2 regions of the Escherichia marmotae genome follow, and region 1 is predicted to be linked to the other one. Evidence: riboswitches for the same ligand, from Rfam matches in the RefSeq annotation. Region 1 holds a riboswitch; the other holds the start of a gene.

What was found. A riboswitch is a leader RNA that binds a small molecule or an ion and turns the genes downstream of it on or off. The one in region 1 is predicted to bind cobalamin.
Positions count from the first base shown of each region.
Region 2: linked by a shared signal. The riboswitch ahead of C1192_RS01965 (hypothetical protein) and the one ahead of btuB (TonB-dependent vitamin B12 receptor BtuB) in region 1 are both predicted to bind cobalamin.

Region 1 covers NZ_CP025979.1:3,515,510-3,531,187, reverse strand. The annotation lists tRNA gene C1192_RS18160 (tRNA-Gly) at 1-57, opposite strand, end outside; tRNA gene C1192_RS18155 (tRNA-Tyr) at 173-257, opposite strand; tRNA gene C1192_RS18150 (tRNA-Thr) at 266-341, opposite strand; gene coaA (type I pantothenate kinase) at 703-1,653, shown strand; gene C1192_RS18130 (IS4-like element IS4 family transposase) at 1,688-3,016, opposite strand; gene birA (bifunctional biotin--[acetyl-CoA-carboxylase] ligase/biotin operon repressor BirA) at 3,119-4,084, opposite strand; gene murB (UDP-N-acetylmuramate dehydrogenase) at 4,081-5,109, opposite strand; rRNA gene rrf (5S ribosomal RNA) at 5,244-5,359, opposite strand; rRNA gene C1192_RS18110 (23S ribosomal RNA) at 5,453-8,357, opposite strand; tRNA gene C1192_RS18105 (tRNA-Glu) at 8,553-8,628, opposite strand; rRNA gene C1192_RS18100 (16S ribosomal RNA) at 8,714-10,255, opposite strand; gene murI (glutamate racemase) at 10,628-11,485, opposite strand; gene btuB (TonB-dependent vitamin B12 receptor BtuB) at 11,430-13,274, opposite strand; cobalamin riboswitch at 13,340-13,530, opposite strand; gene trmA (tRNA (uridine(54)-C5)-methyltransferase TrmA) at 13,644-14,744, shown strand; gene C1192_RS18080 (YijD family membrane protein) at 14,784-15,143, opposite strand; gene fabR (HTH-type transcriptional repressor FabR) at 15,143-15,678, opposite strand, start outside.
Region 2 covers NZ_CP025979.1:399,405-415,082, forward strand. The annotation lists gene C1192_RS01895 (EutN/CcmL family microcompartment protein) at 1-135, opposite strand, end outside; gene pduM (microcompartment protein PduM) at 139-630, opposite strand; gene C1192_RS01905 (phosphate propanoyltransferase) at 627-1,259, opposite strand; gene C1192_RS01910 (BMC domain-containing protein) at 1,262-1,684, opposite strand; gene pduJ (propanediol utilization microcompartment protein PduJ) at 1,708-1,983, opposite strand; gene C1192_RS01920 (glycerol dehydratase reactivase beta/small subunit family protein) at 2,003-2,353, opposite strand; gene C1192_RS01925 (diol dehydratase reactivase subunit alpha) at 2,343-4,175, opposite strand; gene pduE (propanediol dehydratase small subunit PduE) at 4,185-4,703, opposite strand; gene C1192_RS01935 (propanediol/glycerol family dehydratase medium subunit) at 4,718-5,386, opposite strand; gene pduC (propanediol dehydratase large subunit PduC) at 5,396-7,060, opposite strand; gene pduB (propanediol utilization microcompartment protein PduB) at 7,079-7,891, opposite strand; gene pduA (propanediol utilization microcompartment protein PduA) at 7,888-8,172, opposite strand; partial or broken gene pduF (propanediol diffusion facilitator PduF) at 8,685-9,495, shown strand; gene pocR (transcriptional regulator PocR) at 9,698-10,612, shown strand; cobalamin riboswitch at 10,701-10,875, shown strand; gene C1192_RS01965 (hypothetical protein) at 11,094-11,528, shown strand; gene cobU (bifunctional adenosylcobinamide kinase/adenosylcobinamide-phosphate guanylyltransferase) at 11,662-12,207, shown strand; gene cobS (adenosylcobinamide-GDP ribazoletransferase) at 12,204-12,947, shown strand; gene cobT (nicotinate-nucleotide--dimethylbenzimidazole phosphoribosyltransferase) at 12,972-14,051, shown strand; gene ldtA (L,D-transpeptidase) at 14,113-15,048, shown strand; tRNA gene C1192_RS01990 (tRNA-Asn) at 15,106-15,181, opposite strand; partial or broken gene nac (nitrogen assimilation transcriptional regulator NAC) at 15,505-15,678, shown strand, end outside.

The DNA.
Region 1 (15,678 bases):
TCGAACCCGCATCATCAGCTTGGAAGGCTGAGGTAATAGCCATTATACGATGCCCGCATCCTAGAACTCGGCTACCTGATTTTCATTCTGCACTGAATATCGAGAGAAGCTCTCTTTATTCGAGCCGGTAAGCGAACTTATCGTCTCGGGCTACGCATCGCGTGGCCGAAATTGGTGGTGGGGGAAGGATTCGAACCTTCGAAGTCTGTGACGGCAGATTTACAGTCTGCTCCCTTTGGCCGCTCGGGAACCCCACCGGACTTGATGGTGCCGACTACCGGAATCGAACTGGTGACCTACTGATTACAAGTCAGTTGCTCTACCTACTGAGCTAAGTCGGCATCAAGTAGCGCGCATTCTATGGAGACATGCGCGCTCATGCAACTAAAAAATTGCATAATTTGTTTTATCGGTCACATTTTACACAACTCGATGAAGAAACAGTCAAACTGGGGACAGATTAGCATACTTTTTCAGCATCATTCTGTTTAACAATGCACTCAAGCTAAAACACAATTCTTTTTAGTAGATGGAATATCTGTCACATTGCTTTTCAACGATAGCTTGTCGAAAGAGATTTTTTCTTATTATTCCTCCCAATCTGGTGTTACCCTCCTGCCCATTAACCCATTCAACAGAACTGTGACGCGCCATAGCAAATATCGCTTTGCCGATAGAGCTATGATCGCCAGAAACATGCTTATGAGTATAAAAGAGCAAACGTTAATGACGCCTTACCTACAGTTTGACCGCAACCAGTGGGCAGCTCTGCGTGATTCCGTACCTATGACGTTATCGGAAGATGAGATCGCCCGTCTCAAAGGTATAAATGAGGATCTCTCGTTAGAAGAAGTTGCCGAGATCTATTTGCCTTTATCGCGTTTGCTGAACTTCTATATAAGCTCAAACTTGCGCCGTCAGGCAGTTCTGGAACAATTTCTTGGTACTAACGGACAACGCATTCCTTACATTATCAGCATCGCGGGTAGCGTTGCGGTGGGGAAAAGTACGACCGCCCGTGTATTACAGGCTCTATTAAGCCGTTGGCCGGAACACCGTCGTGTTGAACTGATCACCACCGATGGTTTTCTTCATCCCAACAAAGTGCTTAAAGAACGTGGTCTGATGAAGAAGAAAGGCTTCCCGGAGTCGTACGATATGCATCGTCTGGTGAAGTTTGTTTCCGATCTAAAATCGGGAGTGCCAAACGTTACAGCACCGGTTTACTCGCATCTTATTTATGATGTGATCCCGGATGGCGATAAAACTGTCGTGCAGCCTGATATTTTAATTCTTGAAGGATTAAATGTCTTACAGAGCGGTATGGATTACCCACACGATCCGCATCATGTTTTTGTTTCTGATTTTGTCGATTTTTCGATATATGTTGATGCTCCTGAAGACTTACTGCAGACATGGTATATCAACCGCTTCCTGAAATTCCGTGAAGGCGCTTTTACAGATCCGGATTCCTATTTCCATAACTACGCTAAATTAACAAAAGAAGAAGCGATCAATACTGCCTTGACGCTTTGGAAGGAAATCAACTGGCTGAACTTAAAGCAAAATATTCTTCCTACTCGCGAACGTGCCAGCCTGATCCTGACCAAAAGTGCTAATCATGCGGTAGAAGAAGTCAGACTACGCAAATAATTTAAAGGGGGAGCTATTGCTTAATGCCAGTCAGTTAAGCAACTGACTGGCTCTTTTTCGGGGCTGTGGGGTATTTCCAGGGCCTCTCCTTTACCACTCTCGGGAAGGCTCTTTCCCTTCTTGTCGGTAATTTCACAAGTTGTCCCATACTTGCAAGATCGCGCATCAGCTCCGGTATACGTCCCGGTGAAGCGCCCTGCAATGTCATCAGCATTCTCATCACCATTCCGCATGATTCTGAGAAACTCAGTTGATTCGGCCAGTAACCTTTCAGATGTTCTGCCATTTTAATCATCTGATATCTCACCAGATTATAAGCCAGTAAGACACCCCACAGCTCTTGCTCCACAAGCTCCGGCTTTTTACTTCTCAGCGTCAGCCTGCTCAGTTGCATCGTCTGTTTTATCTCCCTGTATCCCAGTTCGATTTCCCAGCGATGACTGTACAGATCCGCCATTTCTCCTCCGGGGAAGCGCATGGCGTCCGTCATCGACGTCAGCAGATGGCAGACTTTTCCTTTGCGCGTCACGGTCAGCAGGCGGGCTGTCACCTCATTTCCCAGCCCCGGCCACTTTTTTCGTGCCTGCGGGCTGGTTTTCAGCTTCACCAGATGATCGCCTTTACCCAGTTTTCTGATCTCTTCATATTGCGCTCCCTTTCTGAGAGGGATCATCCAGTGGCGGTGTTCTCCCGCCTGGCTCCAGGCATTTAACAGTCCCAGTGAGTAATAACCTTTATCCATTAACGTCAGGGTGTTATCGCCGGTTTGTTCTATAAGTTGCTCAGCAAGCTCATTTTCGCTGTTCTTCATCGTGCCGAAGGCTGCAGCCGTCAGCAGATGGCTGGTCAGTTCCATCTGGCAGACCATTTTGACCTGCGGGTAGAGCGCCGGGTTCCCGGCATGTGTCTGGCGGGGGAAGGCTGCATCGTTCTCTGGTGTATCCGGTGTGCGCCAGAACACACCATCGATGGCCAGCAGGGTCAGGCCGCACCAGTGCGGATGCGGCGTGGTGTTATGCCAGAGCTGCGCTGTTTTCGTGAACACGCGGCGGACAGCCTCACTTCCCAGGCGCTGGCGGGCCTGAATAACGGCACTGGGGGCAACGAAGGGGCGATTGCCCGGTAGCATGATGTCCAGGCGATTCACAATCTGGTGAAGAGGTTCTTTACGCTCAAGCGCCATGCCAACAATACACCAGACCATCATTTCGAGGGGAAGACGGCGCTTGCGTAGCGTTACAGTACCTGATTCGGCAAGGCAACGAGAGATGAGTTCGGGGTCGAGGTAATCCCCCAGAGAAGTCAGTGGGTTACGCAGAGAATCGTAACGGGATACCAGATCAAGGGCCTGTCCAATGTGCATAAAAAAATCCGGAAACGAGTGAGCGTTTCCGGATTCTTACACAGCCACTGGATCGGTCAACTGATCCTTAACTGATCGGCATTAGAGCTATTGCTCCCTTTTTTATTTATCTGCGCTTCGTAGCGATATTTCACCGCCCATCCAGGGTTTAATTATCCCATCCTGTTCAAGCAATAATGCGCCTTGGTTATCTATCCCGCGCGAAATCCCAAATATTTCTTTATCACCAATGATAAGTTTCACTGGGCGATTAATAAAATTATCCAGTTTTTCCCAACGAGCCAAATAAGGAGTAAGTCCTTCTTGCTCGAAGAGTTCCAGCGCCGCCCGTAATTCACGTATAAGCGTGGCTGCCAGAGTATTACGATCCAGATTGATCCCCGCTTCTTGCAAGGTGATCCATCCCTGATTAACGACACTCTCTTCGACTCGACGCATGGCCATGTTGATCCCGGCACCGATGACAATTTGTGCCGCATCGCCGGTTTTGCCCGTCAGTTCAACGAGAATACCCGCCAGCTTGCGATCCTGCAGATAGAGGTCGTTTGGCCATTTAACACGAACTTTATCAGCTCCCAGCGTGCGTAGTACTTCCGCCATCACGATACCGATAACCAGGCTTAAACCAATCGCCGCAGCAGGGCCTTGCTCCAGACGCCAGAACATTGATAAATATAAGTTTGCGCCAAAAGGAGAAAACCATTTCCGCCCACGGCGACCACGACCCGCTTGCTGATATTCTGCGACACAGGCATCGCCCGATTTAAGCTCTCCTATACGGTCAAGGAGGTACTGGTTCGTAGAATCAATCACCGGTAACACAGCAACATTACCACCATCCAGGTGACTCAATATCTGTTCGGCATTAAGTAACTGGATTGGTTCAGGCAGGCTGTATCCTTTGCCCGGAACGGTAAATACATCAACACCCCAGTCACGCAGTGTCTGAATGTGTTTATTAATAGCCGCCCGACTCATTCCCAACGTTTCACCCAGTTGCTCGCCGGAGTGAAATTCGCCGTTCGCTAACAGGGCGATCAATTTCAGTGGAACAGTATTATCCTTCATGAAATTGTCTCCACTGCGCTCACTTCACCTGATGCACCAATAAAGCGGACTTCGGGGTCAAGCCAGACGTTAAATCTTTCACCGACTTTCTGCCTTACGTGATGTGCCAGTTGTACGACGTCTTCACTTTTCGCATTGCCTTCATTAATAAGAACTAGCGCCTGTTGACGATGTACCGCAGCCCCGCCAATCTGTGCCCCTTTTAGCTGACACTGATCGATGAGCCAGCCAGCAGCCAGTTTTACTGAACCATCCGCCTGGAGGTAATTAGGTGCCGTTGGAAATTGTGCCAGTAACGCTTTAGCCATTTCGACTGAAACAACAGGATTTTTGAAGAAACTACCGGCATTACCGTTCACTTTTGGATCGGGAAGTTTTGTAGTTCTCATATGACACACCGCATCAAATACTTGCTGTGGTGTCACCGTTGAAGGCTCCAGACGAGTTAAGTCACCATAGGTCAGTACAGGTTGCCACTCTTTTGGCAGGCGCAGACCTACGGCTACAATGGCGAAGCGATCCTGATATTCATGCTTAAAAATACTGTCACGATAACCAAAACGACACTCTTTAGCTGTTAAGCGCACTTGCTTGCCTGTCGTCAGTTCAACGCAGTCAACATAATAGCAAACTCGCTGTAATTCTACGCCATAAGCACCAATATTCTGGATAGGCGATGAGCCGACACAGCCCGGAATTAATGCCAGATTTTCCAGCCCGGGCATACCTTGCTGCAAAGTGTATTTCACCAGATGATGCCAGTTTTCTCCCGCCCCAACATGTAAATACCAAGCATCAGGCGTATCGTTAATTTCAATACCTTTGATCCGGTTGATAATCACCGTTCCGCAGTAATCTTCCAGGAAAAGTACGTTACTTCCTTCACCCAGAATAAGAACTGGCTGTCCTTCTGCGGTTGCATGCTGCCAGGCATTGAGTAGTTGTTTTTCGTCTTCCACGCATACAATGTGCTTCGCATTGCGATCAATGCCGAAGGTGTTCCAGGGTTTTAAGGAGTGGTTCATAGCTGCTTTCCTGATGCAAAAACGTGGCTAGTTTACCGTATCTGCGGGGGGATGGCTTGTAGATATAACGACAGGAAGAGTTTTCACCAGCGCAAAAAGGCCATCCTTACGGATGGCCTTTCGCTTTATTTGATGCCTGGCAGTTCCCTACTCTCGCATGGGGAGACCCCACACTACCATCGGCGCTACGGCGTTTCACTTCTGAGTTCGGCATGGGGTCAGGTGGGACCACCGCGCTATCTCCGCCAGGCAAATTCTGTTTATTAACCCGCTTTCGCCGGCTAATCTAATCTGTATCAGGCTGAAAATCTTCTCTCATCCGCCAAAACATCTTCGGCGTTGTAAGGTTAAGCCTCACGGTTCATTAGTACCGGTTAGCTCAACGCATCGCTGCGCTTACACACCCGGCCTATCAACGTCGTCGTCTTCAACGTTCCTTCAGGAGACTTAAAGTCTCAGGGAGAACTCATCTCGGGGCAAGTTTCGTGCTTAGATGCTTTCAGCACTTATCTCTTCCGCATTTAGCTACCGGGCAGTGCCATTGGCATGACAACCCGAACACCAGTGATGCGTCCACTCCGGTCCTCTCGTACTAGGAGCAGCCCCCCTCAGTTCTCCAGCGCCCACGGCAGATAGGGACCGAACTGTCTCACGACGTTCTAAACCCAGCTCGCGTACCACTTTAAATGGCGAACAGCCATACCCTTGGGACCTACTTCAGCCCCAGGATGTGATGAGCCGACATCGAGGTGCCAAACACCGCCGTCGATATGAACTCTTGGGCGGTATCAGCCTGTTATCCCCGGAGTACCTTTTATCCGTTGAGCGATGGCCCTTCCATTCAGAACCACCGGATCACTATGACCTGCTTTCGCACCTGCTCGCGCCGTCACGCTCGCAGTCAAGCTGGCTTATGCCATTGCACTAACCTCCTGATGTCCGACCAGGATTAGCCAACCTTCGTGCTCCTCCGTTACTCTTTAGGAGGAGACCGCCCCAGTCAAACTACCCACCAGACACTGTCCGCAACCCGGATCACGGGTCAACGTTAGAACATCAAACATTAAAGGGTGGTATTTCAAGGTCGGCTCCATGCAGACTGGCGTCCACACTTCAAAGCCTCCCACCTATCCTACACATCAAGGCTCAATGTTCAGTGTCAAGCTATAGTAAAGGTTCACGGGGTCTTTCCGTCTTGCCGCGGGTACACTGCATCTTCACAGCGAGTTCAATTTCACTGAGTCTCGGGTGGAGACAGCCTGGCCATCATTACGCCATTCGTGCAGGTCGGAACTTACCCGACAAGGAATTTCGCTACCTTAGGACCGTTATAGTTACGGCCGCCGTTTACCGGGGCTTCGATCAAGAGCTTCGCCTTGCGGCTGACCCCATCAATTAACCTTCCGGCACCGGGCAGGCGTCACACCGTATACGTCCACTTTCGTGTTTGCACAGTGCTGTGTTTTTAATAAACAGTTGCAGCCAGCTGGTATCTTCGACTGATTTCAGCTCCACGAGCAAGTCGCTTCACCTACATATCAGCGTGCCTTCTCCCGAAGTTACGGCACCATTTTGCCTAGTTCCTTCACCCGAGTTCTCTCAAGCGCCTTGGTATTCTCTACCTGACCACCTGTGTCGGTTTGGGGTACGATTTGATGTTACCTGATGCTTAGAGGCTTTTCCTGGAAGCAGGGCATTTGTTGCTTCAGCACCGTAGTGCCTCGTCATCACGCCTCAGCCTTGATTCTCCGGATTTGCCTGGAAAATCAGCCTACACGCTTAAACCGGGACAACCGTCGCCCGGCCAACATAGCCTTCTCCGTCCCCCCTTCGCAGTAACACCAAGTACAGGAATATTAACCTGTTTCCCATCGACTACGCCTTTCGGCCTCGCCTTAGGGGTCGACTCACCCTGCCCCGATTAACGTTGGACAGGAACCCTTGGTCTTCCGGCGAGCGGGCTTTTCACCCGCTTTATCGTTACTTATGTCAGCATTCGCACTTCTGATACCTCCAGCATGCCTCACAGCACACCTTCAACGGCTTACAGAACGCTCCCCTACCCAACAACACATAGTGTCGCTGCCGCAGCTTCGGTGCATGGTTTAGCCCCGTTACATCTTCCGCGCAGGCCGACTCGACCAGTGAGCTATTACGCTTTCTTTAAATGATGGCTGCTTCTAAGCCAACATCCTGGCTGTCTGGGCCTTCCCACATCGTTTCCCACTTAACCATGACTTTGGGACCTTAGCTGGCGGTCTGGGTTGTTTCCCTCTTCACGACGGACGTTAGCACCCGCCGTGTGTCTCCCGTGATAACATTCTCCGGTATTCGCAGTTTGCATCGGGTTGGTAAGTCGGGATGACCCCCTTGCCGAAACAGTGCTCTACCCCCGGAGATGAATTCACGAGGCGCTACCTAAATAGCTTTCGGGGAGAACCAGCTATCTCCCGGTTTGATTGGCCTTTCACCCCCAGCCACAAGTCATCCGCTAATTTTTCAACATTAGTCGGTTCGGTCCTCCAGTTAGTGTTACCCAACCTTCAACCTGCCCATGGCTAGATCACCGGGTTTCGGGTCTATACCCTGCAACTTAACGCCCAGTTAAGACTCGGTTTCCCTTCGGCTCCCCTATTCGGTTAACCTTGCTACAGAATATAAGTCGCTGACCCATTATACAAAAGGTACGCAGTCACCCCATTAAAGAGGCTCCCACTGCTTGTACGTACACGGTTTCAGGTTCTTTTTCACTCCCCTCGCCGGGGTTCTTTTCGCCTTTCCCTCACGGTACTGGTTCACTATCGGTCAGTCAGGAGTATTTAGCCTTGGAGGATGGTCCCCCCATATTCAGACAGGATACCACGTGTCCCGCCCTACTCATCGAGCTCACAGCATGTGCATTTTTGTGTACGGGGCTGTCACCCTGTATCGCACGCCTTTCCAGACGCTTCCACTAACACACACACTGATTCAGGCTCTGGGCTCCTCCCCGTTCGCTCGCCGCTACTGGGGGAATCTCGGTTGATTTCTTTTCCTCGGGGTACTTAGATGTTTCAGTTCCCCCGGTTCGCCTCATTAACCTATGGATTCAGTTAATGATAGTGTGACGAATCACACTGGGTTTCCCCATTCGGAAATCGCCGGTTATAACGGTTCATATCACCTTACCGACGCTTATCGCAGATTAGCACGTCCTTCATCGCCTCTGACTGCCAGGGCATCCACCGTGTACGCTTAGTCGCTTAACCTCACAACCCGAAGATGTTTCTTTCGAACCATCATCGTGTTGCGAAAATTTGAGAGACTCACGAATAATCTTTCGACTATTCAGTGTTTCAATTTTCAGCTTGATCCAGATTTTTAAAGAGCAAATATCTCAAACATCACTCGTAAGTGAGTTTTGAGATACAGTGGCCGGCGACTTTCACTCACAAACCAGCAAGTGGCGTCCCCTAGGGGATTCGAACCCCTGTTACCGCCGTGAAAGGGCGGTGTCCTGGGCCTCTAGACGAAGGGGACGTATCAGTCTGCTTCGCAAGACGCCTTGCTTTTCACTTTCTATCAGACAATCTGTGTGAGCACTTCAAAGAACGCTTCTTTAAGGTAAGGAGGTGATCCAACCGCAGGTTCCCCTACGGTTACCTTGTTACGACTTCACCCCAGTCATGAATCACAAAGTGGTAAGCGCCCTCCCGAAGGTTAAGCTACCTACTTCTTTTGCAACCCACTCCCATGGTGTGACGGGCGGTGTGTACAAGGCCCGGGAACGTATTCACCGTGGCATTCTGATCCACGATTACTAGCGATTCCGACTTCATGGAGTCGAGTTGCAGACTCCAATCCGGACTACGACGCACTTTATGAGGTCCGCTTGCTCTCGCGAGGTCGCTTCTCTTTGTATGCGCCATTGTAGCACGTGTGTAGCCCTGGTCGTAAGGGCCATGATGACTTGACGTCATCCCCACCTTCCTCCAGTTTATCACTGGCAGTCTCCTTTGAGTTCCCGGCCGGACCGCTGGCAACAAAGGATAAGGGTTGCGCTCGTTGCGGGACTTAACCCAACATTTCACAACACGAGCTGACGACAGCCATGCAGCACCTGTCTCACAGTTCCCGAAGGCACCATCCCATCTCTGGAATGTTCTGTGGATGTCAAGACCAGGTAAGGTTCTTCGCGTTGCATCGAATTAAACCACATGCTCCACCGCTTGTGCGGGCCCCCGTCAATTCATTTGAGTTTTAACCTTGCGGCCGTACTCCCCAGGCGGTCGACTTAACGCGTTAGCTCCGGAAGCCACGCCTCAAGGGCACAACCTCCAAGTCGACATCGTTTACGGCGTGGACTACCAGGGTATCTAATCCTGTTTGCTCCCCACGCTTTCGCACCTGAGCGTCAGTCTTCGTCCAGGGGGCCGCCTTCGCCACCGGTATTCCTCCAGATCTCTACGCATTTCACCGCTACACCTGGAATTCTACCCCCCTCTACGAGACTCAAGCTTGCCAGTATCAGATGCAGTTCCCAGGTTGAGCCCGGGGATTTCACATCTGACTTAACAAACCGCCTGCGTGCGCTTTACGCCCAGTAATTCCGATTAACGCTTGCACCCTCCGTATTACCGCGGCTGCTGGCACGGAGTTAGCCGGTGCTTCTTCTGCGGGTAACGTCAATGAGCAAAGGTATTAACTTTACTCCCTTCCTCCCAGCTGAAAGTACTTTACAACCCGAAGGCCTTCTTCATACACGCGGCATGGCTGCATCAGGCTTGCGCCCATTGTGCAATATTCCCCACTGCTGCCTCCCGTAGGAGTCTGGACCGTGTCTCAGTTCCAGTGTGGCTGGTCATCCTCTCAGACCAGCTAGAGATCGTCGCCTAGGTGGGCCGTTACCCCGCCTACTAGCTAATCCCATCTGGGCACATCCGATGGCAAGAGGCCCGAAGGTCCCCCTCTTTGGTCTTGCGACGTTATGCGGTATTAGCTACCGTTTCCAGTAGTTATCCCCCTCCATCGGGCAGTTTCCCAGACATTACTCACCCGTCCGCCACTCGTCAGCAAAGAAGCAAGCTTCTTTCTGTTACCGTTCGACTTGCATGTGTTAGGCCTGCCGCCAGCGTTCAATCTGAGCCATGATCAAACTCTTCAATTTAAAAGTTTGATGCTCAAAGAATTAAACTTCGTAATGAATTACGTGTTCACTCTTGAGACTTGGTATTCATTTAGCGTCTTGCGACGTTAAGAATCCGTATCTTCGAGTGCCCACACAGATTGTCTGATAAATTGTTAAAGAGCAGTGCCGCTTCGCTTTTTCTCAGCGGCGCGGGGTGTGCATAATACGCTTTCCCGCTACAGAGTCAAGCATTTTTTCGCTTTTCTCTGTCGAAGTTCTCAGGAGAACCCCGCTGACCCGGCGGCTTATTTGCCGTTGTTCCGTGTCAGTGGTGGCGCATTATAGGGAGTTATTCCGGCCTGACAAGAGGAAATTTAAAATAATTTTCCGAATGCGCAAGTTTCAATCAAATCAGCCTGAAACTGTCAGTTTTTCGAGCGTTTTAAAGCCGTAACGCTGTAAAACGGACAATAACTGTTCAGCTTCTGGCGTCATTGCCATACAAAAGGCAATATTCGCATCGACTGATTTTGCATCAGGGGCTTCATGCTCCAGTAACCAGGCCGTTCGGCGGGCAATCGCTGCGCCTGAATCCACCAACCGGGTTCCCTCTGGCAGCACCTGCAACAGTTCATCTTGTAATAGAGGGAAGTGGGTACATCCCAGAACAACAGTATCTGGCGGCTCTTTCATTCTTAACCACGGGCGCAAGATACGCTTTAGTGCATCCAGAGAAACTTCATTGCCATGCAGCTTCGCTTCAGCCAGCTCGACCATCTCTGCCGAACCGAGCATTTCTATCTGGCATTCATTGGCGAAACGCGCGATCAACTCATGGGTATAAGAACGTTTAACTGTTCCGCGAGTTGCCAGCAGTCCAACAATGCCATTAGCGGTCAGACGCGCTGCGGGTTTAATCGCCGGAACGACGCCGACAACCGGGAAGTCAAACTTTTCGCGTAATGCAGGAAGTGAAACGGTACTGGCGGTGTTGCAAGCCACCACCGCCAATGCAAGGGGATAACGTTCTTGCACTGCAGTGACAATTTCCACCACGCGCTCAACAATAAACTCTTCGCTTTTTTCGCCATACGGGAAAGCGACGTTATCAAAAGCATAAATGTAATGGAGATCCGGTAAGAGACGCCGGATCTCGTCATAGACCGACAGCCCACCGACGCCGGAGTCAAACACCAGCACGGTGGGACGTGGTTCAGAAGGTGTAGCTGCCAGACAAGGTGTATTCCCGTCCTGCAGTTTGGTAGCCATAGACTGTCTCGTAATCTTTGTCGAACAGGTTGGCTATTTTACCACGAACAGTCAGATGAGAGGTGACCGGATATGCAACCGCAATATCCCACAAGCTCACACCGCCCATTTTCACAGTTTGATAGGGATAAGATGAGTAATCCTTATCATAGCGAGTACCTAAATACTGGTAAGTAATACCCCAATCAAAATCATACAGTTGCCAGTCGAGCTGATATTTCACCTGCTGTTTAGCGCGACGTAATAACGGCGTGTCGGTAATCGCATTACGTGCGTCGACATAATCGTAACTCACCGTATGTGTCAGCGGTCCGGTATCAAAATTGGCGGTCGCCTCGACGCCTTTAATCCGCGCTTTCCCTTCGTTGTAGTATTTCAGGATGTGATCGTCATAATCGATCAGGTCACTGATATCGTTACGATACCCGGAGATACGCCAGTTCACCCCGGCGGTTAAACCCTCAAACGCACCTTCCCACTGTTTGCTTTTTTCGGGGTTCAGATCCGGATTACCGTAGAAACCGTACAGTTGCCCAAGATTAGGTGCCTTGTACGACGTGCCATAAGAAGCGATAAAGCGATAGCCTTCAATGAACTCCCAACCAGCACTGGTTTGCCAGGTGCCATGACGACCAAACTGTGAGTTATCATCGCTGCGTGCAGCACCTTCAAACGTAAAATCGCCAACTTGTTGTACCCCGGTCAGATAGATCCCCGTATTACGTTGATCATACCCATCTGCAACATATCCAGTGCCTGGCGTCGTAGTTTGCTTCTGCCAGTCAACACCCGCGCCGATATTACCGTGACCAACGGTGACGTTGTTTGCCCACTGGACGGTGTACTGCTTCATCTCATCGAGCGTCGCGGACGAATCATAACGACCATAATGCGGATCGTAGTTGTAATCTTTGCTGTGGCTGTAACTGGTAATCAGTTGTGATTTAATCAGCTCGCCGTTATAGCGCAGCCCGGTGTCCCAACTTTGGCTATAGAGTTTACGGGTATCGAGTAACGGTGAGCCGGGAGAATAATACGCGTCATAATTGGTACGATTATCATAGCCATAGCCGCGCACAAAGCCGCTCCAGGTGTCAGTAAAATTATGCTCCAGCGCACCATAAAGCGTTTTACTTAAAAAACCATCGTTATCTGGTTGTGCTTGCGTTCCGGTATTGCCATAGGCGACAACATCAAATCCATGGGTATGGGCATAATCGGCCAACAGAGTTACCCGTGTTTTATCCCCCAGTTGTTGCTGCGTAGAAACATCGTAGTTCTGATAACTATTACTTCCCCATCCCGCTGAAATTTCCGTGCCGGATTCATCACGCGTGGTGATGATATTCACCACTCCGCCTATTGCATCAGAACCATAAACGGCAGATCGCGGTCCACGGATATATTCAACTCGCTGGACAAGCGCAATAGGGAATTGGCTAAGGTCGGCAGAACCACTGACCCCCGCCAAATTCAGGCGTACGCCATCAATTAACACCAATACATGGCTGGCGTTTGTACCACGAATAAAAATAGAAGAGAGCTGACCTGAACCGCCATTCTGGGTGATATCCACGCCCGGCAGACGACGTAGAACATCGTTCACCGAGGCCGACTGCCAGCGGTCAATATCCTGACGTGTCACAACGGTAGTTGGAGCAAGCACAGTGCTGCGAGGCTGTTCAAAACGGTTAGCAGTAACAACGAGAGTATCCGGGCTGGTGTCCTGTGCCCAAGCGGAAAAGGCTGTGACGGAACACGCCGTCAGCAGCGAAGCTTTTTTAATCATTGTAAAGCATCCACAATAGAAGAAGGATGCCGCAGGTTTCATCAATATTACGCGATGATGAGAACCAGATGCGACGTTGGCCGGCAGGTCTTCGGGCTTGGAGGGGTATCTGAGGATACAAAGAGATGATGACTTCCCACCGGATGGCAGTGTCCGCATTACGCAATCATCGCACCTTTCCTTACCGCTGCGCGTCAGCTCCAGATTCGCACTGGATTCCCTATTAACTCACAGGACCGGCGAGTGGATGCTACAGGTTGTAACAAGTTGCTGTCCAGACGTCGCGCATAAATAGGAATTCATCAAGATCTGGACATCTGATGAGCAATCCCTACAATCGCCGCGTACATTTCATTTTCAGGATACATCATGACCCCCGAACACCTTCCAACAGAACAGTATGAAGCGCAGTTAGCCGAAAAAGTGGTACGTTTACAAAGTATGATGGCGCCGTTTTCTGACCTGGTTCCGGAAGTGTTTCGCTCGCCGGTCAGTCATTATCGGATGCGAGCAGAATTCCGCATCTGGCACGATGGCGATGACCTGTACCACATCATTTTCGATCAACAGACCAAAAGCCGCATCCACGTAGATAGCTTCCCCGCCGCCAGTGAACTGATCAACCAGTTGATGACGGCGATGATTGCGGGTGTGCGTAATAATCCCGTTCTGCGCCACAAGCTGTTCCAGATTGATTACCTCACCACATTGAGCAATCAGGCCGTCGTTTCTCTGCTGTACCATAAAAAGCTGGATGACGAGTGGCGTCAGCAGGCAGAAGCCCTGCGCGATGCACTGCGAGCGCAGAATCTGAATGTGCATTTGATTGGTCGGGCAACGAAAACAAAAATCGAGCTGGATCAGGATTACATTGATGAGCGTCTGCCGGTCGCAGGGAAAGAGATGATCTACCGTCAGGTAGAAAACAGCTTCACCCAGCCAAACGCGGCGATGAATATTCAGATGCTGGAATGGGCGCTGGATGTTACCAAAGGCTCAAAAGGCGATTTACTGGAGTTGTACTGCGGCAACGGTAATTTTTCATTAGCTCTGGCGCGCAATTTTGATCGAGTATTAGCCACCGAAATCGCCAAGCCGTCGGTCGCTGCCGCGCAATACAATATTGCTGCTAACCATATAGATAACGTACAAATTATTCGTATGGCGGCGGAAGAGTTTACTCAAGCGATGAATGGCGTGCGTGAGTTTAACCGTCTGCAAGGTATCGACCTGAAGAGTTATCAGTGCGAAACCATTTTTGTCGACCCACCGCGCAGCGGTCTGGACAGTGAAACCGAGAAAATGGTGCAGGCGTATCCGCGTATTTTGTATATCTCCTGCAACCCGGAAACGTTATGTAAGAATCTGGAAACATTAAGCCAGACGCACAAGGTTGAACGTCTGGCTCTGTTTGATCAGTTCCCCTACACGCACCATATGGAGTGTGGCGTATTACTAACCGCTAAGTAAAACCCATGCTGGATGCGCCAGCATCCAGCATGATACTGATTACTCAGCAATTTCCTGCTTACGGTTACGCATCTTCGCGCCAATCCAGAACACCATAATGACGGACAGCACGGCCGGGAAGAAGTTAGAACCGATATCCGGATATTCCGCACGAACCACCGTGCTGTACAGCAGAACACCGAGAATAAAACAGGCAGCAGCCAGACCCGGCAAACCTACCGGCATAGTGCGATTAAGATAACGTTGATGCAGGCAGTAGACCGTCAGCACCAGGGAAATAATCGGGAATACAGAAAATGGCACAATGGAGCTAAACAGCGCCGCAAAAGTACCATTGATCGATAAGCCTGCAACCAGCGCCAGCAGCAGCGTACCTCTATCTTGATTTGCTTGTTTCATTACTCGTCCTTCACATTTCCCGGAATAATTGCGGTTTTTTCTTGTTCACGGCGATACCAGTAATAAGCCCCTTTCGAAATCATTCGCAGTTGCAGTACCAGTCGCTCTTCTAATTGCCGACGTTGTTCGACGCCGACATCCAACGCCTCGGCACCCGCACTGAAGACAATCGTCACCATTGCTTCGGCTTGCGCTTCAGTAAACGCACGAGGCATATGGTTTTCAAGTTCCAGATAGTCCGCAAGTTCCGCAATGAAGTGCTGAATTTCACGCGCAACAGCGGCACGGAACGCAGCGGAGGTGCCGGAGCGTTCCCGCAATAATAACCGGAAGGCGTTCGGATTATTACCGATGAACTCCATAAATGTGGAGACCGAGGTGCGGATCACACTCCCGCCTTTAGCAATACGCTGACGCGCCTGGCGCATGAGTTGGCGCAGCATTAAACCGCTCTCATCAACCATGGTCAGACCAAGTTCGTCTACGTCGCGGAAATGCCGATAAAAAGAGGTGGGAGCAATGCCCGCTTCACGCG
Region 2 (15,678 bases), 1.6 Mb from region 1:
TTCGTCACCGGTTAATGGCGTGAGAGGCAGTTCACCGTCAGCGCTGACCCGGCGAACCAACAGCGGTTTTTTCCCGACCAGAGAAGGTGATTTTTGCGTGGATACCACCGCGCCAGTGACTCGAGCCAGATGCATGGGTTACTCCTGCCTGATTAACTGAATGTTTCGGGTAATTGCCGCTTCACGCGCAAGAGCGGTCACACAACATTTCCGTTGCAGCACCAGTATTCCCGTGCATAACTGCGCTATGTCGACATAACTTAAAAGTCGACCACGATGAAGGTAGACCGGTTGCCCTTGTTCGTCGCACCAGGTTAACGGTAGACGGGCGAGTGACTTTAATTTGATGGCGTTCAGAAAATGATGCTGCAACGACAATTGAATGTGCATTCCCCAGGCTAACGCCTCGTGAATGTGGATTGCTGCACGATCTGACGTTTCGTTTTCCGCGAGTTGTCGCAACAACGGCAGATCGACATATTGAATTTGTAACGATGCATACTGATGAACTATCTCGTGAACGCTGGCTTCTCGCAGTTGCGAAACAGTTAGCGCGAGTGTTTTTCCCGCACGCTGTTTCAGGCGAAAAATCACTTCGTCAACAATGTGTTGCATCAGCACGTTATTCATGGCACCGACACCAGCGTGGCAAAAACGTCAGGATTATCAGCGCCTGCGGCGTTGGCTTCGTCGGTATCAATATGCATTTCAAGACGCATATCCGGTGAGACGCGAACGGCAACGTTATCGAATATCAGTCGTCGCTCATCCCCTTCAATGGCGACCGCCACCTTATCACCATGTGTAACGCCATAAATCAGGGCATCAAGCGGAGACATATGAATATGCCGTTGCGCGACAATAACGCCAGAAGCGATTTCTAGCTCTGCAAAAGGGCTTATCAGACGAATTCCCGGTGTGTCGCTGAGATCGCCAGACATGCGTAGCGGAGCGGCGATCCCTAACGTTCTGGCGTCAGTCCGGGAAATCTCCACCTGACTTGAGTTACGTAATGGCCCCAACAAGCGAACGTTGTGTAATTTGCCTTTTGGTCCCACCAGCGTAACAACCTGTTCAGCAGCGAACTGACCAGGTTGTAATAACGACTTTTTCTCGCTGATCGGTTGTTCAGGAAAAAGGCGCACATAATCCGCCGTTGAAAGATGAATGTGACGACTGGAGACGCCCAGAGGGATAGGGCGCTCGCGCATCTCATCCAGGACCAGGCTAACAGCCTCCTGCAAGGTTTGTTTATCCATTACTACCCCCCTCGCTTATCGGAATGCAGGCAAAGTGAACGGGGTTCACCTTTTTGCCGTTGGCACGCCGGGTCAAGACACAAATTACAACTGATAATTTCTGAGGCGACTGTTGTTGCAGGTGTTTCGCTTGCTTCGACTGTCGCATCCAATGCTTCTGTTGTGCGGGGCAGTATTCCTTCTCCAGGTCGGGCAATCACTTTGTGCGCGACAAGACCATTTCGCTGTCTGGCGAAACTGACGCCTGTTGCGAACGCTGCATTAATCGAGGCGACGTCACCGATAATTTTGATGAGCGTCCAGCCCGAACCATTGGTCTTCTCAAGGCCAACCAGCGTGATGGACGCGGCCTTAGCCATAGCGTCCGCGCAACTGATGGCGAGTGCCAGACCACTGACTTCAAGTAATCCCAGTGATTGCTTCACGCTGTGCTCCTTAGCGAATGGGGTTATGCAGATTTAGGTAAAATGGCCTCAACATCGCTGTGCGGTCGTGGAATGACATGGCAGGATTTCACTTCACCAACGGCGCTTGCTGCTGCGCTCCCCGCATCAACGGCGGCTTTTACTGCGCCGACATCGCCGCGGACCATCACCGTAATCAGACCCGAACCAATCTTTTCATAGCCAACCAGTTGCACGTTGGCGGATTTAACCATGGCATCCGCGGCTTCAATTGCGCCAACTAACTCTTTTGTTTCAACCAGTCCTAGTGCGTTATTCATACAGCATTTCTCCTGTGGATTATGGGGGGTATTCCCTGAAGGGAATGCCTTTGACCAGGCGGGCGGCGTTATTGCCGATGCTACGCCGGGCATAGTTATCTTGTTGATACATCAGCGTAAACAACGGTGCTGATGCCGGTAAATTTTTGTAATGTACAATCAGTTTTTCCCGGTCGCAGGCTATGCCAACCAACAGGGGGGACTGACGAGCGGCCTGCCAGGCGCTATCGAACACCTCACCTGACGGGATTTGTTGAATGCTAAAGGGGATCCCCTCTTCTTCAATACCGAAAAGCACCTCATCCCATGCGTTGGTGTAAGCACCGATTACCATGACGACAATGGCGGGGGCTCGTCCTTTACTTTCCATAAGCCGACTCCTTGCGCCAGGCGATGAGTAGCCCGGTAGCTACCGCATTGCGCGGTCCTTCGTTGCCACGGATATTCCCCCGCCCGGCGACCAGTCGATAATGCGCCAACGCATCGGTGACTAACTGTGGTACTTCAAAATCCAGCGAAGAGCCGCCCACCAGCACGACGAATGGAATGTTGCGAATATTTCCACCTGGGCTTACCTGACGTAACGCACGCAGAGCGTTTGTTACGAAGACGCGCTCTTTCGCACTGCGACGAACGGCACGCACTTTTTCCAGTGTTAAATCGCCGGGAATCGGCACCAGCTCGTCGGGTTTCACCACACAAACGCGGGCAAAGACATGAGGGGATAGCGGAGTAGGGAAGAACTGAACGCTGCCGTCTTCATGGCGTAAATGGAACAGGCTTTCTACTTTTGCCAACGGGTGCTTTTTGATTTCTTCAGCCAGATAACGATCATTTAAGCCCAGTTCACGGGCGATAATCATCGTCACCATGTCGCCAGCTCCTGCAAGGTGAGTGGCAATCATTTCCCCTTTCTGATTGATGATGGAGGCATCGGTAGAACCGGCGCCTAAGTCCAGAATTGCCAGAGGGCGCGTTGTCCCCGGGGTAGTTAATGCTCCCTGAATTGCGGCTTCTGCTTCTGCGCCTCCGACCTGAACATCAATATGCAGTTTTTGCTTAATTTCACTGGCGATCATCGCCATTTGCAGGCGGTCTGATTTCACCATTGAGGCGATACCCACTGCCTGTTCCAGTGAAAATTCTCCAGCCAGACCACCGGTTACGCTGACCGGAACAGACGTATCTATCGCCAGCAAATCCTGAATAAAAATTTCGTGGCTGGGTTTATTGGTCAGCACCGCCATGGTCTGGCGAACATGTTCCAGCATTCCGCCGATGTTGGTACCCGGTTCGCCCGTCACGTTCTCCAGTTTTGGGCACTCACCGACCGCTTTCATAATGGTGTCGGCACCTGCGGCAACATCGACCCGCATTGTGCGCCCGGCAGAAAGCAGCTCAATGTTTCCGGCGGGTATCGAACGAGCTTTAACGTCACCAGACGGTGTTTTCACTACTACTGCTGAACGGTTGCCGATAAGCGCTCGTGCCACAGGAACAATGTTTTGAGTCTCTTCAGCATTGAGGGCAAAAACAGTGGCAATCCCATACGGGTTAGACAGGGTTTCGATAACTTTCCCGGGAACGGCAACTTCAATCGCGGCCAGCATACCGAGTGGAATACGCTCGATATAGAGGACTTCATCAACAATGGGTAAAGGGATTTCCAGTCGGTTACTGACCAGCACGCCATCATCGCGTTGCAGAATTACGCCAGTCAGTTGATATCCGGCACGCACGGAGGCGTTTATCATGGTCGCAATATCGGCAAAATCAAATGCCGATGACACGACCAGGATGTATGGTGCTTCCGCCGGGCGTGTTAACAACTCTTGCGGAGTGATGGTGAGTCCCACTCCCAGACCTACTCCGCCTGGCGTTTTCGGGTTGTGGCCGATCATGGTTGATTCGGTGATGATGGTTTCCGTAATGGTTTCCATCGCTACATCACCAATGACCGGAGTTGCTTCGTTGATACGAATAAGCGAAATATCGCTGACAGTGATACCGACTTTTTTCGTTGCCTGTGCGAGCGCCTCCTGAATACCATGTACGTTACGCAACGTACCTTTGATTCCGGTGGTTTCTGCCAGAGCGCTGCTCACGAACGACAATTCTCCAGACGCACTGAGCGTTGCCAGCGCAACCTCTGTCGATGAATTGCCGATATCAATGCCTGCTATATAGCGCATAGTTCGTCCTTAATCGTCGCCTTTCAGTTTTTTACGCTCGACATAGAGTTCTGCGGCTTCACGGACAAATGCAGCGCAAATTTGGGCTTGATAACGCTGTTCAAGATCGTCGGTAATGGCAATGAGTTCTTGCTTAGTCGAACGATAAGGGCGCAACGCATTGTAGATTTCAAGGATGCGATCATCCGGCACTGAGGTAAGTTCGGCAGCACGTTCAAAATTCACCGCTTGGCGATCACGACCAGCATCTCTGGCAATCTCGGCCTGAATACGCAATGTTTCAGGGGTTATGCGCATATCCTGGGCGGTAACTTTATCGCTGAGTACATTTTCCAGAGTGAAATCGTCGAGCGTTTTATTGGTTGCCGTTTTGACCCATTCTGGGTGTTTATTTGCCAGCGGGTAATCAGTCACTTTAGCGCTCAGTGTTGATGAGTGGGGAGCCGCAGAAACAGGAGTTGCATCCTGTAGACTATTCATACGGTTCAACACGTCCCTGACCATCGACTCAATTGCATCGGTATTCATGAAGGTTTCCTTTGTTAAAACGTCACGCGCAGTTCTTGCGGCTTTTTGCCAGTGACCACGTACCTGGTCTCTTTGATATGCAAAATGGCAGATTTGGCCTGGTATTTCGGCCGCGCCATCTGATCGTTGAGGGTCGGAACGGGTTGTGGAGACTCACGCTTCGCATAACGCGCGGCGTTTTTGCCAATCTGGCGATAGGTTTCCAGCGTCAACAATGGCGCTTGTGGGAACAGCTCCAGGTTAGACAGGGGAGGAAGCCCTTGCTGGTGGATAACTGTGGTGCCTTTCGACTGGATACCAATAGCAATGCCTGAACCACTAAGACGATCGCCTTCGACCGCTACGAATGCGACATCAGACGATTTAAAGCAGCGAATCACTCGGGCTTTAATGCCTTCTTCTTCGATACCGGCAATCACTTCGCGCAAAATGTTTTTATGCGGAATGCCGATAATATTGACGGTCTGCGCCAGGCCAAAAGCCGGGCCTACAGCAATAATGGCTTCATCTTGCTGAACACCTTGTTGGGCTTCACCAATTTCGGTCAAAAATTTTCCGCCATCCGGCGCGGAAGTGGCAGTTGCGGCGACAGGTGCGCGAAATGAAACGGACTTGTCGCTGGTTTGCATTTCTGCCAGCACGTCTTCGATGATCTGACGAAGTAATTTCTCGTTAATTTCCATTTCTCACCCTTAGTCAATTTCGTTGGGATCAAGTGCACCGGGAATATTTTTGATCTCTTCCCAGCGTTCCCCTTGCAGGCGATAACCCGTAGCCGGTCCGGCGTAATCATTGACGTCATTGACCGCAGAGAGTACTTGTCCGTCATCGACGATAATGGCTGAGGTATGGAGATAATCGCCGGTCAGTTTCGCTTTTTGCATGTTGAGCATGTCCTGCGCGACATCGGTAAAACCGCCTTGCGCCAGGGCTTTCACCACTTCCAGACTGTTACGGTTTTTATTGATAATTTCCTGGGCAAACTTTATGTCTTCTACGATGTTGCGCTCTGGCATATCTTTCGAACCGTGGGCATAGGTCGCTGCTTCGACTTCTTCATCGGTAATGGGCGGTAATCCCATACCTGCAAAGACAGCCTGTAAAGCGCGTGCGGCTTTATTGCGGATGGCGATAACATCTTCTTCGCGCACCGGTCGCAGGCCGCCATCAACCTTCAGGTCACGTTGAAGGACGTTATAATCATCGAAGTCTTCGGCATCTTCGTTTGAGCCGGCAAACATGTTGTCGTAGTTCGGTACTGCGGAAAAACCGGAAGAGATAAAGTCGGTGCCCGGCAGAAACTGCATCAGGAAACGTGCGGTACGGCGCATATCTGAGTGGGTAAAGGTCTGGTCATTACTGGAGGCGCATTCCAGATCCAGCGATGAGCAAATTAAGTTTTCCGCCAGTACTGCACGGATGCCTGACGGCACAGCCGATGGCACGCCGATGCAGCTTACGGAACCGTTTTGCAGACCCTGAACACCCGCGGCTTTGGTGATGTAAATACAACGTGCCTCAAGATAAAGCATTGATTTTCCTTCCGCATAGCCCATCTGCACTTCAGAACCGGAGCCGGAAGTAAAACGCATTTTTAAGCCGCGAGAAGCATAAGATGATGCGAGAAACCCTTTTGACCACGGTGTATCGTCGCCGTCGGTGAAAACGGGTTCCGTACCGTAGACAGAAATCGTTTCGGCGTAGCAGGTGTGGCCTAACATACCGAGTTTCAGTTCAGTGGCTTCTTCCAGTGAACACTGGGTTAAGACGCCAGGGCGTCCCACCTGCGAACCTACCAACAGGGCGATAGCATTGAAAGGTGCATAACGAGCAACGGCAACGGTGGTTTCCTGTTCGTCAAACCCGCGCCATGCTCCCTCGGCCGCGTCGGCAGCAATTTGCACCGGGTTATCTTTGACGTTGGTGACGTGAGCCTGTTGCGATGGTGTGCGACGGGCGCGCATTTTCTGCATCGCCATCATCATTTCTACCTCGTTCATTTGTGAAACAACTTCGACGATTTTGGCGGGCGTCATTGCTGTGGTCAGGGGAACAATATCGCTACGTTTGACATTTGGATCGCACAACATATTGGCAAGTTTGACCGAGCTCATCGCGATGACTTCTTCGGCACGCGCGAGATTGATACCGTAGCGGGCGATAAAGTGGTCGATCAAGTCAAACTGGCTGGCGGGTTTTCCATCCAGCTCGGTGACGATGCCGTTAACAATTTTTATTGATGGTTTCGGGTCGTTCGGGCTTTCCATCGCAATGAAGCCTTCTTCAATCCACTCTTTAACGAAACCATCCTGGTTAACCGGGCGTTTTTCCAGTGCTTCAAATCTTTTCGATCTCATGAATCTGCCTCATGGAATTCAGATGTAGGAAGGGCGATCGTTTTTCGGTGTATCACCGAGAGTCGAAAGCACGGTTTTACCGATTTCGCGAGCGGAGATGACCGCCTGTCGGACAGCGCCGGAGTCACCCGAGATAATCAGAATGACTTCATTACTGAAGCTGGTGCCATGAGCTGGGGAGCTGTATGCCACGACATCCACATTGGCGGATTTCAGCGCAGTATCGGCCATCAGAACACCAACAGCAGCCGGAGCGCCGACAATGACGCCACAAGCGCGGCCCAGTGGTGCGCCAAACGCTTTTTCCAGTGCATAGCTGGCGCGGGCGGTATATTGCAGTTCAAGATGTCCGGCTTCATTGGCGCAGACGTCGCCAAAGGTTCGGTCGAGTTCTTTCAGCGCAACTTCAATACCGCGTTTCACGTCGGAAACATCGTTGCCACCTAAGAGGATTAATGAGCCGTGTCCGGCACCACCTTTGGTATCGCGAGGAAGTTCAATGCTAATAACTTCAGTGTTCGTGGCTTTTACTGCTTCATCCGCGGCCATAATGTGTGGCCCCGCACCAATACGCGCGCCCAGAATGCCAATGGAGCGATAGCGTTTTTCAAGTTTCATCGCGTCCAATAGGGCGCTATCAACATTCGCAATGACCAGACCTACAGTGTCGCCAATAGCGGTGCCAACAAATTCCGTTAACGTGCAGCTTTTTTCTGCCATAGCCGTCTCTCGTGTTTGATGAGTTGTTTTCGGGAGAACCTCATGCTCTGGCGTCGCTACGCGAGCGATGACCTGCGCCATGATCTGTTCGACCAGTTCATTGCTGCTCATGGGTTAATTCCCTTTGGTAAGATTTTTTCGACATCAGTATGTGGGCGGGGAATTACGTGTACGGCTTTCACTTCACCGACGTTACGTGCGGCGGCGGCACCTGCGTCTGTTGCCGCTTTTACCGCCCCGACATCACCACGAACGATGACGGTCACCAGCTCGGAACCTATTTTTTCGTAGCCAACCAGCAATACATTTGCCGATTTAACCATGGCATCTGCGGCCTCTATGGCGGCAGTTAAGCCTTTGGTTTCAACCATTCCTAACGCTTCTTGTTGCATAAAGACCTCGCCTAGATTTTTTGACGATATGACTATAAAAAAAAGCGAGAAAAAAGAATGGCTGACTTAATCATCCGATGAGCAAAATTAATAGAGGGTAAATATTATAAAATTGCCTTAATTATCTATATGTTATTAATTTACTGGTCGTTTTCTGGTTTTTTTAATGTGAATTAATTGCATTGGTCGGTAGATTTAATTTGCACTAATGCTTTATCGGGTTGGGCTTTGCGGAAGTGAATTGTGATATTTGTTTAAGTTTTATTATATAAGGATGGCAATTTTTTATTGTGGAAATCTGGCAGAGTTGGCGAGCTCAATAGCGATTGTATCTAAGTTGAATACTTTTTGAATGACAATAATTTGCTATATCAACACGATTTTTCAGCGTGCCGGTCATGCATGTTGGCAATATTTTCCCCGGCGCAATTTTTATAGTTGCGCTCGATATACACGACAATCAGTGCACGATTAACTGATAAAGAAACAAACTCCGTAAAGAAGGTGTCACTATGAATGATTCACTCAAGGCGCAATGCGTTGCCGAGTTTTTGGGCACCGGACTGTTCCTCTTTTTTGGCATTGGTTGTTTATGCGCCCTAAAACTTGCCGGGGCAAGTCTGGGTCTGTGGGAAATTTGTATCATTTGGGGGTTAGGTATTTCACTTGCTGTTTACCTTACGGCAGGCATTTCTGGCGCCCATCTGAACCCGGCGGTTACCATTGCTCTGTGGTTGTTTGCTGCTTTTCCTGCCCGTAAAGTGTTGCCATATTGTGTGGCACAATTGGCGGGGGCCTTTGGTGGAGCCGTTCTGGCGTATTTTTTATACAACAGCTTGTTTACCGATTTTGAATCCACTCACAATATAGTTCGTGGTAGCGCTGAAAGTTTGCAACTCGCCAGTATCTTTAGCACTTATCCGGCTGCCGCGTTAAATGTATGGCAAGCGGCGTTGGTTGAAGTGGTCATTACGTCCATGTTGATGGGGTTGATTATGGCGTTAACCGATGACGGCAATGGCGTACCAAAAGGACCTCTTGCTCCTTTACTTATTGGCATTCTGGTTGCTGTTATTGGTGCATCTACTGGACCATTAACCGGTTTTGCCATGAATCCAGCGCGTGATTTCGGGCCAAAAATTTTCACCTGGCTTGCTGGTTGGGGGGGAAATAGCGATGACCGGTGGGCGTAATATTCCTTATTTCATCGTCCCCATTATTGCTCCGATCATTGGGGCATGTGTTGGCGCAGCAATTTATCGTTTTCTCATTGCAAAAAACTTACCTGTCAATAGTGTTACGCCTAAAGACATCATCGAATAGTGAAATAACATAGCGGTTATAAACGTTTATTTTTTTACTGTTTGTGATCTGCTTTCAGAACTTATTAAAAAGTCTCCCGCCTCACGGAGGCTTTTGTTATTGTCCTTTGTGCTTCTCGTCAGTAAATCATTAGGGATGATGTGAAGATTAAATGTAAAACAATTGTTTTACTATAACAATAAATTAACTGGGAGGTTTTATCATGATTTCTGCGGCGACACTTAATTCAGAACTCATTAATAAAATCGCGCAGGATTTTGCGCAGGCGACCAGCCTTGCGGTTGTCGTGGTTAATATCCACGGTGATGAAATTTCCGAGCTGTTTAACTTCACCTCATTTTGTCAGATGATGCGGCGACATCCTCAGCTTAGCACACGCTGCCGCATGAGCGATCGTTGTGGGGGGCTGGAAGCCTCTAAATCCGATCAACCTTGTATTTATCGTTGCCATGCAGGATTAACCGATTTTTCTATCCCTCTGGTGATTGCCGGGCATTTAGTCGGCTTTGTATTGTGTGGACAAGTCCGCCTGCGTAATGATGATGTCGATTTAGTCGATATTCTGAATGTCGATGATTGTTGGCAGGCAGATCCCGAGTTACTTAATGAATTTCGCAAAGTCCCGGAGATGGATTACTCGCGAGTTATGGCTTCTGCTGATCTGTTGAAGTTAATTGTGGAAAACTGCCTCAAAAAACAACTCAATTTTGTTGTTATTAAAGAGAATAAACCTTATTCGGATCCGCTACGTCAGACTCGCACGCCTAATCCCCACGATAACAAAATGAAAAAAGCATTACGCTATATTGATGCGCATTTATCAGACGATTTGCGCCTGGAAGATGTTGCCTCCCATGTTTATCTCAGCCCTTATTACTTCAGTAAATTGTTCAAGAAATATCATGGGATTGGTTTTAATGCGTGGGTAAACCAACAACGGATGGCCAGCGCCCGCGAGTTGCTGTGCCATAGTGACTGGAGCATCGCCAGCATTGCGCGTAATTTAGGCTTTTCGCAAACCAGTTATTTTTGCAAAGTTTTTCGTCAGACGTATCAGGTAACACCGCAGGTATATCGTCAGCAAATTAGCGAAAATACAGCAGCGGAAACAGCATAAATTGAATGTAAAAAATGAGGGATGACTAAATAGATTCCGACAGTAATAATTAACGTTATTTACGTGTTATGGGAAAAGTGAAATCAGCTCATAACATACGCTGACAGGTTTGGCACATTTGTGCCTGGGAAGTGGGTGTAAATCCCTCGCAGCCCCCGCTGCTGTAATGCTGACAACCCCGAAAATACCACTGATCGCGAGATTGGGAAGGGTGGGGGAGGATGACGCTAAGCCAGAAGACCAGCCTGCCAGTCAATACCAACAACTTCGGTGGGAAGTGGGTTGCCCGGAAGCGTCTGCTTGAGCACTGACGCGTCTTTATACCCCTACCACCCTGAAAGGATCAGGGGATGGCGGCATCATTTAGTTTATTCATCGTAGTGCCGACAGGCATCAGGGCTGCACTCAAGGCGCAGCAATCTTTTTTTATGGTATATCAACCTGACCGTCATTGCAGGAAACCAAGCGGAGGACGGAGGGTATGAAAACGATGAAACCCGAATCGATAGCACTTTTTTGCCTCTCCACTGGCGATATTGAATTGGCTAAACATCTGGCTGAAATGTTGCCAATGACCTGTTTTGTTGGTGAGGACTGGCAGCAAGGTTTTCTGCCTTTTAACGGAGGGCCAGTACAATCGTTGTCAGATGCATATAGCGATTATTCAGTGCTGTTATTGATTGCTGAAAACGGGGCATCCATACCAGAAAGCTTTTCTCATCCTGATGGTGCGACGGTAATCTTAATTGCAGAGCACAATGCCCGTTTGTTGGCCGGTCCGACCGGTGGAGCAGTAGCATTAATCCATTATCTGAATGAGACGTGTCGATGGAGAGAATCTGTTGCTAATGACGCATTTTGTCGGGCGTTTTCACAGGGAAATCAGACTATCTCACAATGCCGTCCTCATTCGTAATGAATTGAGAATACTGGATTTTTATTTTTATTACGCGCAGTATTAATCGAGGGAGTGTTATTACGGTCAGCACGGTGGTGTATCCATTGTTCTGGTCAATGAATACCATCATACAATTGAATCAGGAGTCCGTATGATGATTTTAGTGACGGGTGGAGCACGGAGCGGGAAAAGCCGGCACGCTGAGGCGCTTATTGGGAATTCTCCACAGGTTCTGTATATCGCCACTTCGCAAATCCTTGACGATGAGATGGCGGCACGAATTGAGCATCATCGACAAGGCCGCCCGGTGCACTGGCGTACAGTGGAACGCTGGCAACAGCTTGATGAGTTAATTAATGCGGACATTAATCCGCAACACGCCGTGTTGCTGGAATGCATTACGACAATGGTGACTAATCTGTTGTTTGAATATGGCGGCGATAAAGACCCTGACGAATGGGACTATATGGCGCTGGAGCTGGCGATTAATGACGAGATTCAGTCGTTGATTGCCGCCTGTCTATGTTGCCCTGCAAAAGTCGTAGTAGTCACCAATGAAGTGGGAATGGGGATTGTGCCGGAGAATCGCCTGGCGCGACATTTTCGTGATATTGCCGGGCGAGTGAATCAGCAACTGGCCGCTGCGGCAGATGAAGTATGGCTGGTGGTTTCGGGTATTGGAGTAAAAATCAAATGAGTAAATTATTTTGGGCGATGCTCTCTTTTATTACGCGTCTGCCTGTACCGCATCGTTGGTCCCAGGGGCTGGATTTTGAGCATTATTCTCGCGGTATTATTACTTTTCCTTTAATTGGTTTATTACTTGGTGCTATTAGCGGACTGGTCTTCATGGTGTTGCAGGCATGGTGTGGTGTGCCGCTGGCGGCATTGTTTAGTGTGCTGGTTCTGGCGCTGATGACCGGAGGATTCCACCTGGATGGGCTTGCAGATACCTGTGATGGCGTATTTTCTGCTCGTAGCCGCGATCGCATGTTGGAAATCATGCGTGATAGTCGTTTAGGAACCCACGGCGGTCTGGCACTGATTTTTGTTGTGCTGGCAAAGATTCTGGTGTTAAGCGAGCTGGCATTACGTGGTGAGCCGATCCTTGCATCTCTGGCAGCAGCGTGTGCGGTCAGCCGCGGAGCCGCTGCGTTATTAATGTATCGTCATCGTTATGCCAGGGAAGAAGGGCTTGGCAATGTGTTTATTGGTAAAATCGATGGACGACAAACCTGTGTCACCCTCGGTTTAGCCGTTATTTTTGCAGCCGTATTATTGCCAGGTATGCACGGTGTTGCTGCTATGGTGGTGACGATGGTGGTGATTTTCATCCTCGGTCAGCTTCTCAAACGTACTCTGGGTGGGCAGACCGGCGATACGCTGGGAGCGGCCATTGAACTTGGTGAACTGGTTTTCCTGCTGGCGCTGCTGTAAGACAGATAACCCAGGAGAAGTGACATGCAAACACTCGTCGATTTACTGAATACAATCCCTGCTATCGATTCTGCCGCTATGTCGCGCGTACAACGGTATATTGACGGGTTACTAAAACCCGTCGGTAGTCTGGGAAGACTGGAGTCGCTTGCCATACAACTGGCGGGAATGCCGGGGCTGAATGGCACACCTCATGTGGGCAAAAAAGCAGTACTGGTCATGTGTGCCGATCACGGCGTCTGGGATGAGGGGGTCGCTATTTCCCCGAAAGCGGTGACAGCCATTCAGGCTGAAAATATGACACGCGGAACAACAGGCGTGTGTGTGCTGGCAGCACAAGCGGGTGCTAAAGTTCATGTGATTGATGTGGGGATAGATACTGCAGAGCCAATCCCCGGACTTATCAACATGCGTGTCGCCCGAGGTAGTGGCAACATCGCCTCAGGCCCGGCAATGAGCCGCTGCCAGGCTGAAGAGTTGCTTCTGGAAACCATCCGTTATACGCGTGAACTGGCGAAAAATGGCGTAACGCTGTTTGGTGTGGGCGAACTGGGGATGGCAAACACGACTCCGGCAGCGGCGATAGTTAGCGCTATGACGGGACATGATCCTGAAGTTGTGGTGGGTATTGGTGCAAACCTGCCAACAGATAAACTGGCTAATAAAGTGAATGTTGTCCGTCGGGCAATTACGTTGAATCAACCGAATCCACTGGATGGTGTTGATGTACTGGCAAAAGTCGGTGGGTTTGATTTGGTCGGAATGGCTGGCGTGATGTTAGGTGCCGCCTCCTGTGGTTTACCTGTATTGCTGGATGGATTTCTATCTTATGCCGCCGCGCTTGCGGCCTGCCAGATGTCACCCGCTATTAAACCTTATCTTATTCCTTCTCACTTATCGGCAGAAAAAGGGGCGCGTATTGCGCTGGCGCATTTGGGAATGGAGCCTTATCTCAATATGGAAATGCGCTTAGGTGAGGGGAGTGGCGCGGCACTGGCGATGCCCATCGTTGAAGCAGCTTGTGCGATATACAGCAGCATGGGCGAACTTGCTGCCAGTAATATTGTTCTACCCGGAAATACAACTTCTGGATTGAACAGCTAAAAACGGAAAGCCTGACAAAAGCTATACTTATTGGATAACTTTCGCGACTTAGGAAAGGGATATGATGCGTCGTGTAAATATTCTTTGTTCATTTGTTCTGCTTTTTGCCAGCCATCATAGTCTGGCGGTAACTTATCCACTACCTCCAGAGGGTAGCCGTTTAGTGGGGCAGTCTCTTACGGTTACGGTTCCCGATCGCAATATCCAGCCGCTTGAAACTTTTGCTGCGCAGTACGGGCAAGGGCTGAGTAATATGTTGGAAGCGAATCCAGGCGTTGACGTTTTCTTGCCGAAGTCTGGCTCGCAACTCACCATTCCGCAGCAACTGATTTTGCCCGACACTATACGTAAAGGGATAGTCGTTAACGTTGCTGAGATGCGTCTTTATTACTATCCGCCAGACAGTAATACTGTAGAAGTTTTTCCTATCGGGATCGGTCAGGCCGGGCGTGAAACCCCGCGTAACTGGGTGACTGCCGTTGAACGAAAACAAGAAGCGCCAACCTGGACGCCAACTCCCAACACTCGCCGCGAATATGCGAAACGTGGGGAGAGTCTGCCCGCGTTTGTCCCTGCCGGACCCGATAATCCTATGGGGTTGTACGCTATTTATATCGGCAGGTTATATGCCATCCACGGTACTAATGCCAATTTTGGTATTGGCCTACGGGTGAGTCAGGGCTGTATTCGTCTGCGTAATGACGATATCAAGTATCTGTTTGATAATGTTCCGGTAGGCACGCGTGTGCAAATTATTGATCAGCCTGTGAAATACACAACTGAACCGGATGGTTCAAAGTGGCTGGAAGTTCATGAACCGCTGTCGCGCAATCGAGCAGAATATGAGTCTGACAGAAAAGTGCCATTGCTGGTAACGCCTTCTTTGCGGGCGTTTATCAACGGGCAAGAAGTTGATGTAAACCGTGCAAATGCTGCGTTGCAACGTCGCTCGGGAATGCCTGTGCAAATTAATCCTGGCGCAAGGCAGAGGTTTTAAAATAACTGCCGAGTGAATAGCAAAAATCCCGCGTTAAAAGCGGGCTTTTCAGAAATTTGGCTCCTCTGACTGGACTCGAACCAGTGACATACGGATTAACAGTCCGCCGTTCTACCGACTGAACTACAGAGGAATCGTGAGAACGGGGCGAATATTAATGGCGAGGCCTGGGGATGTCAAAGGGGGAAATGCATTTTTTTGTTCGTTTGCTGCCAATTTCAACAAAGCGATGAACTTTCAATCTTTTTAATCATGTTCCATCGTGGTGCATATCACCCTTTCATGGGGCATGGGACATTTGTTCTGTAAAAAAGAGCAAGGGCAAAACAATCATAATCTCTTATTTGACAGGCTATTAGCTTTAGTACCAGCGGAAAAATGAAACTGGCAAGTATCTTGCAATCTGGTTGTAGTAATGTCGGCACTTGGGCTGACTTTTAAAAAACCGGAGGCACCATGAACTTTAGACGCCTGAAATACTTCGTAAAAATTGTAGACATTGGTAGCCTGACCCAGGCTGCTGAAGTATTGCATATAGCACAGCCTGCGCTCAGTCAGCAGGTTGCTACGCTGGAAGGAGAGCTGAATCAACAACTTTTGATTCGCACAAAACGAGGCGTTACACCGACA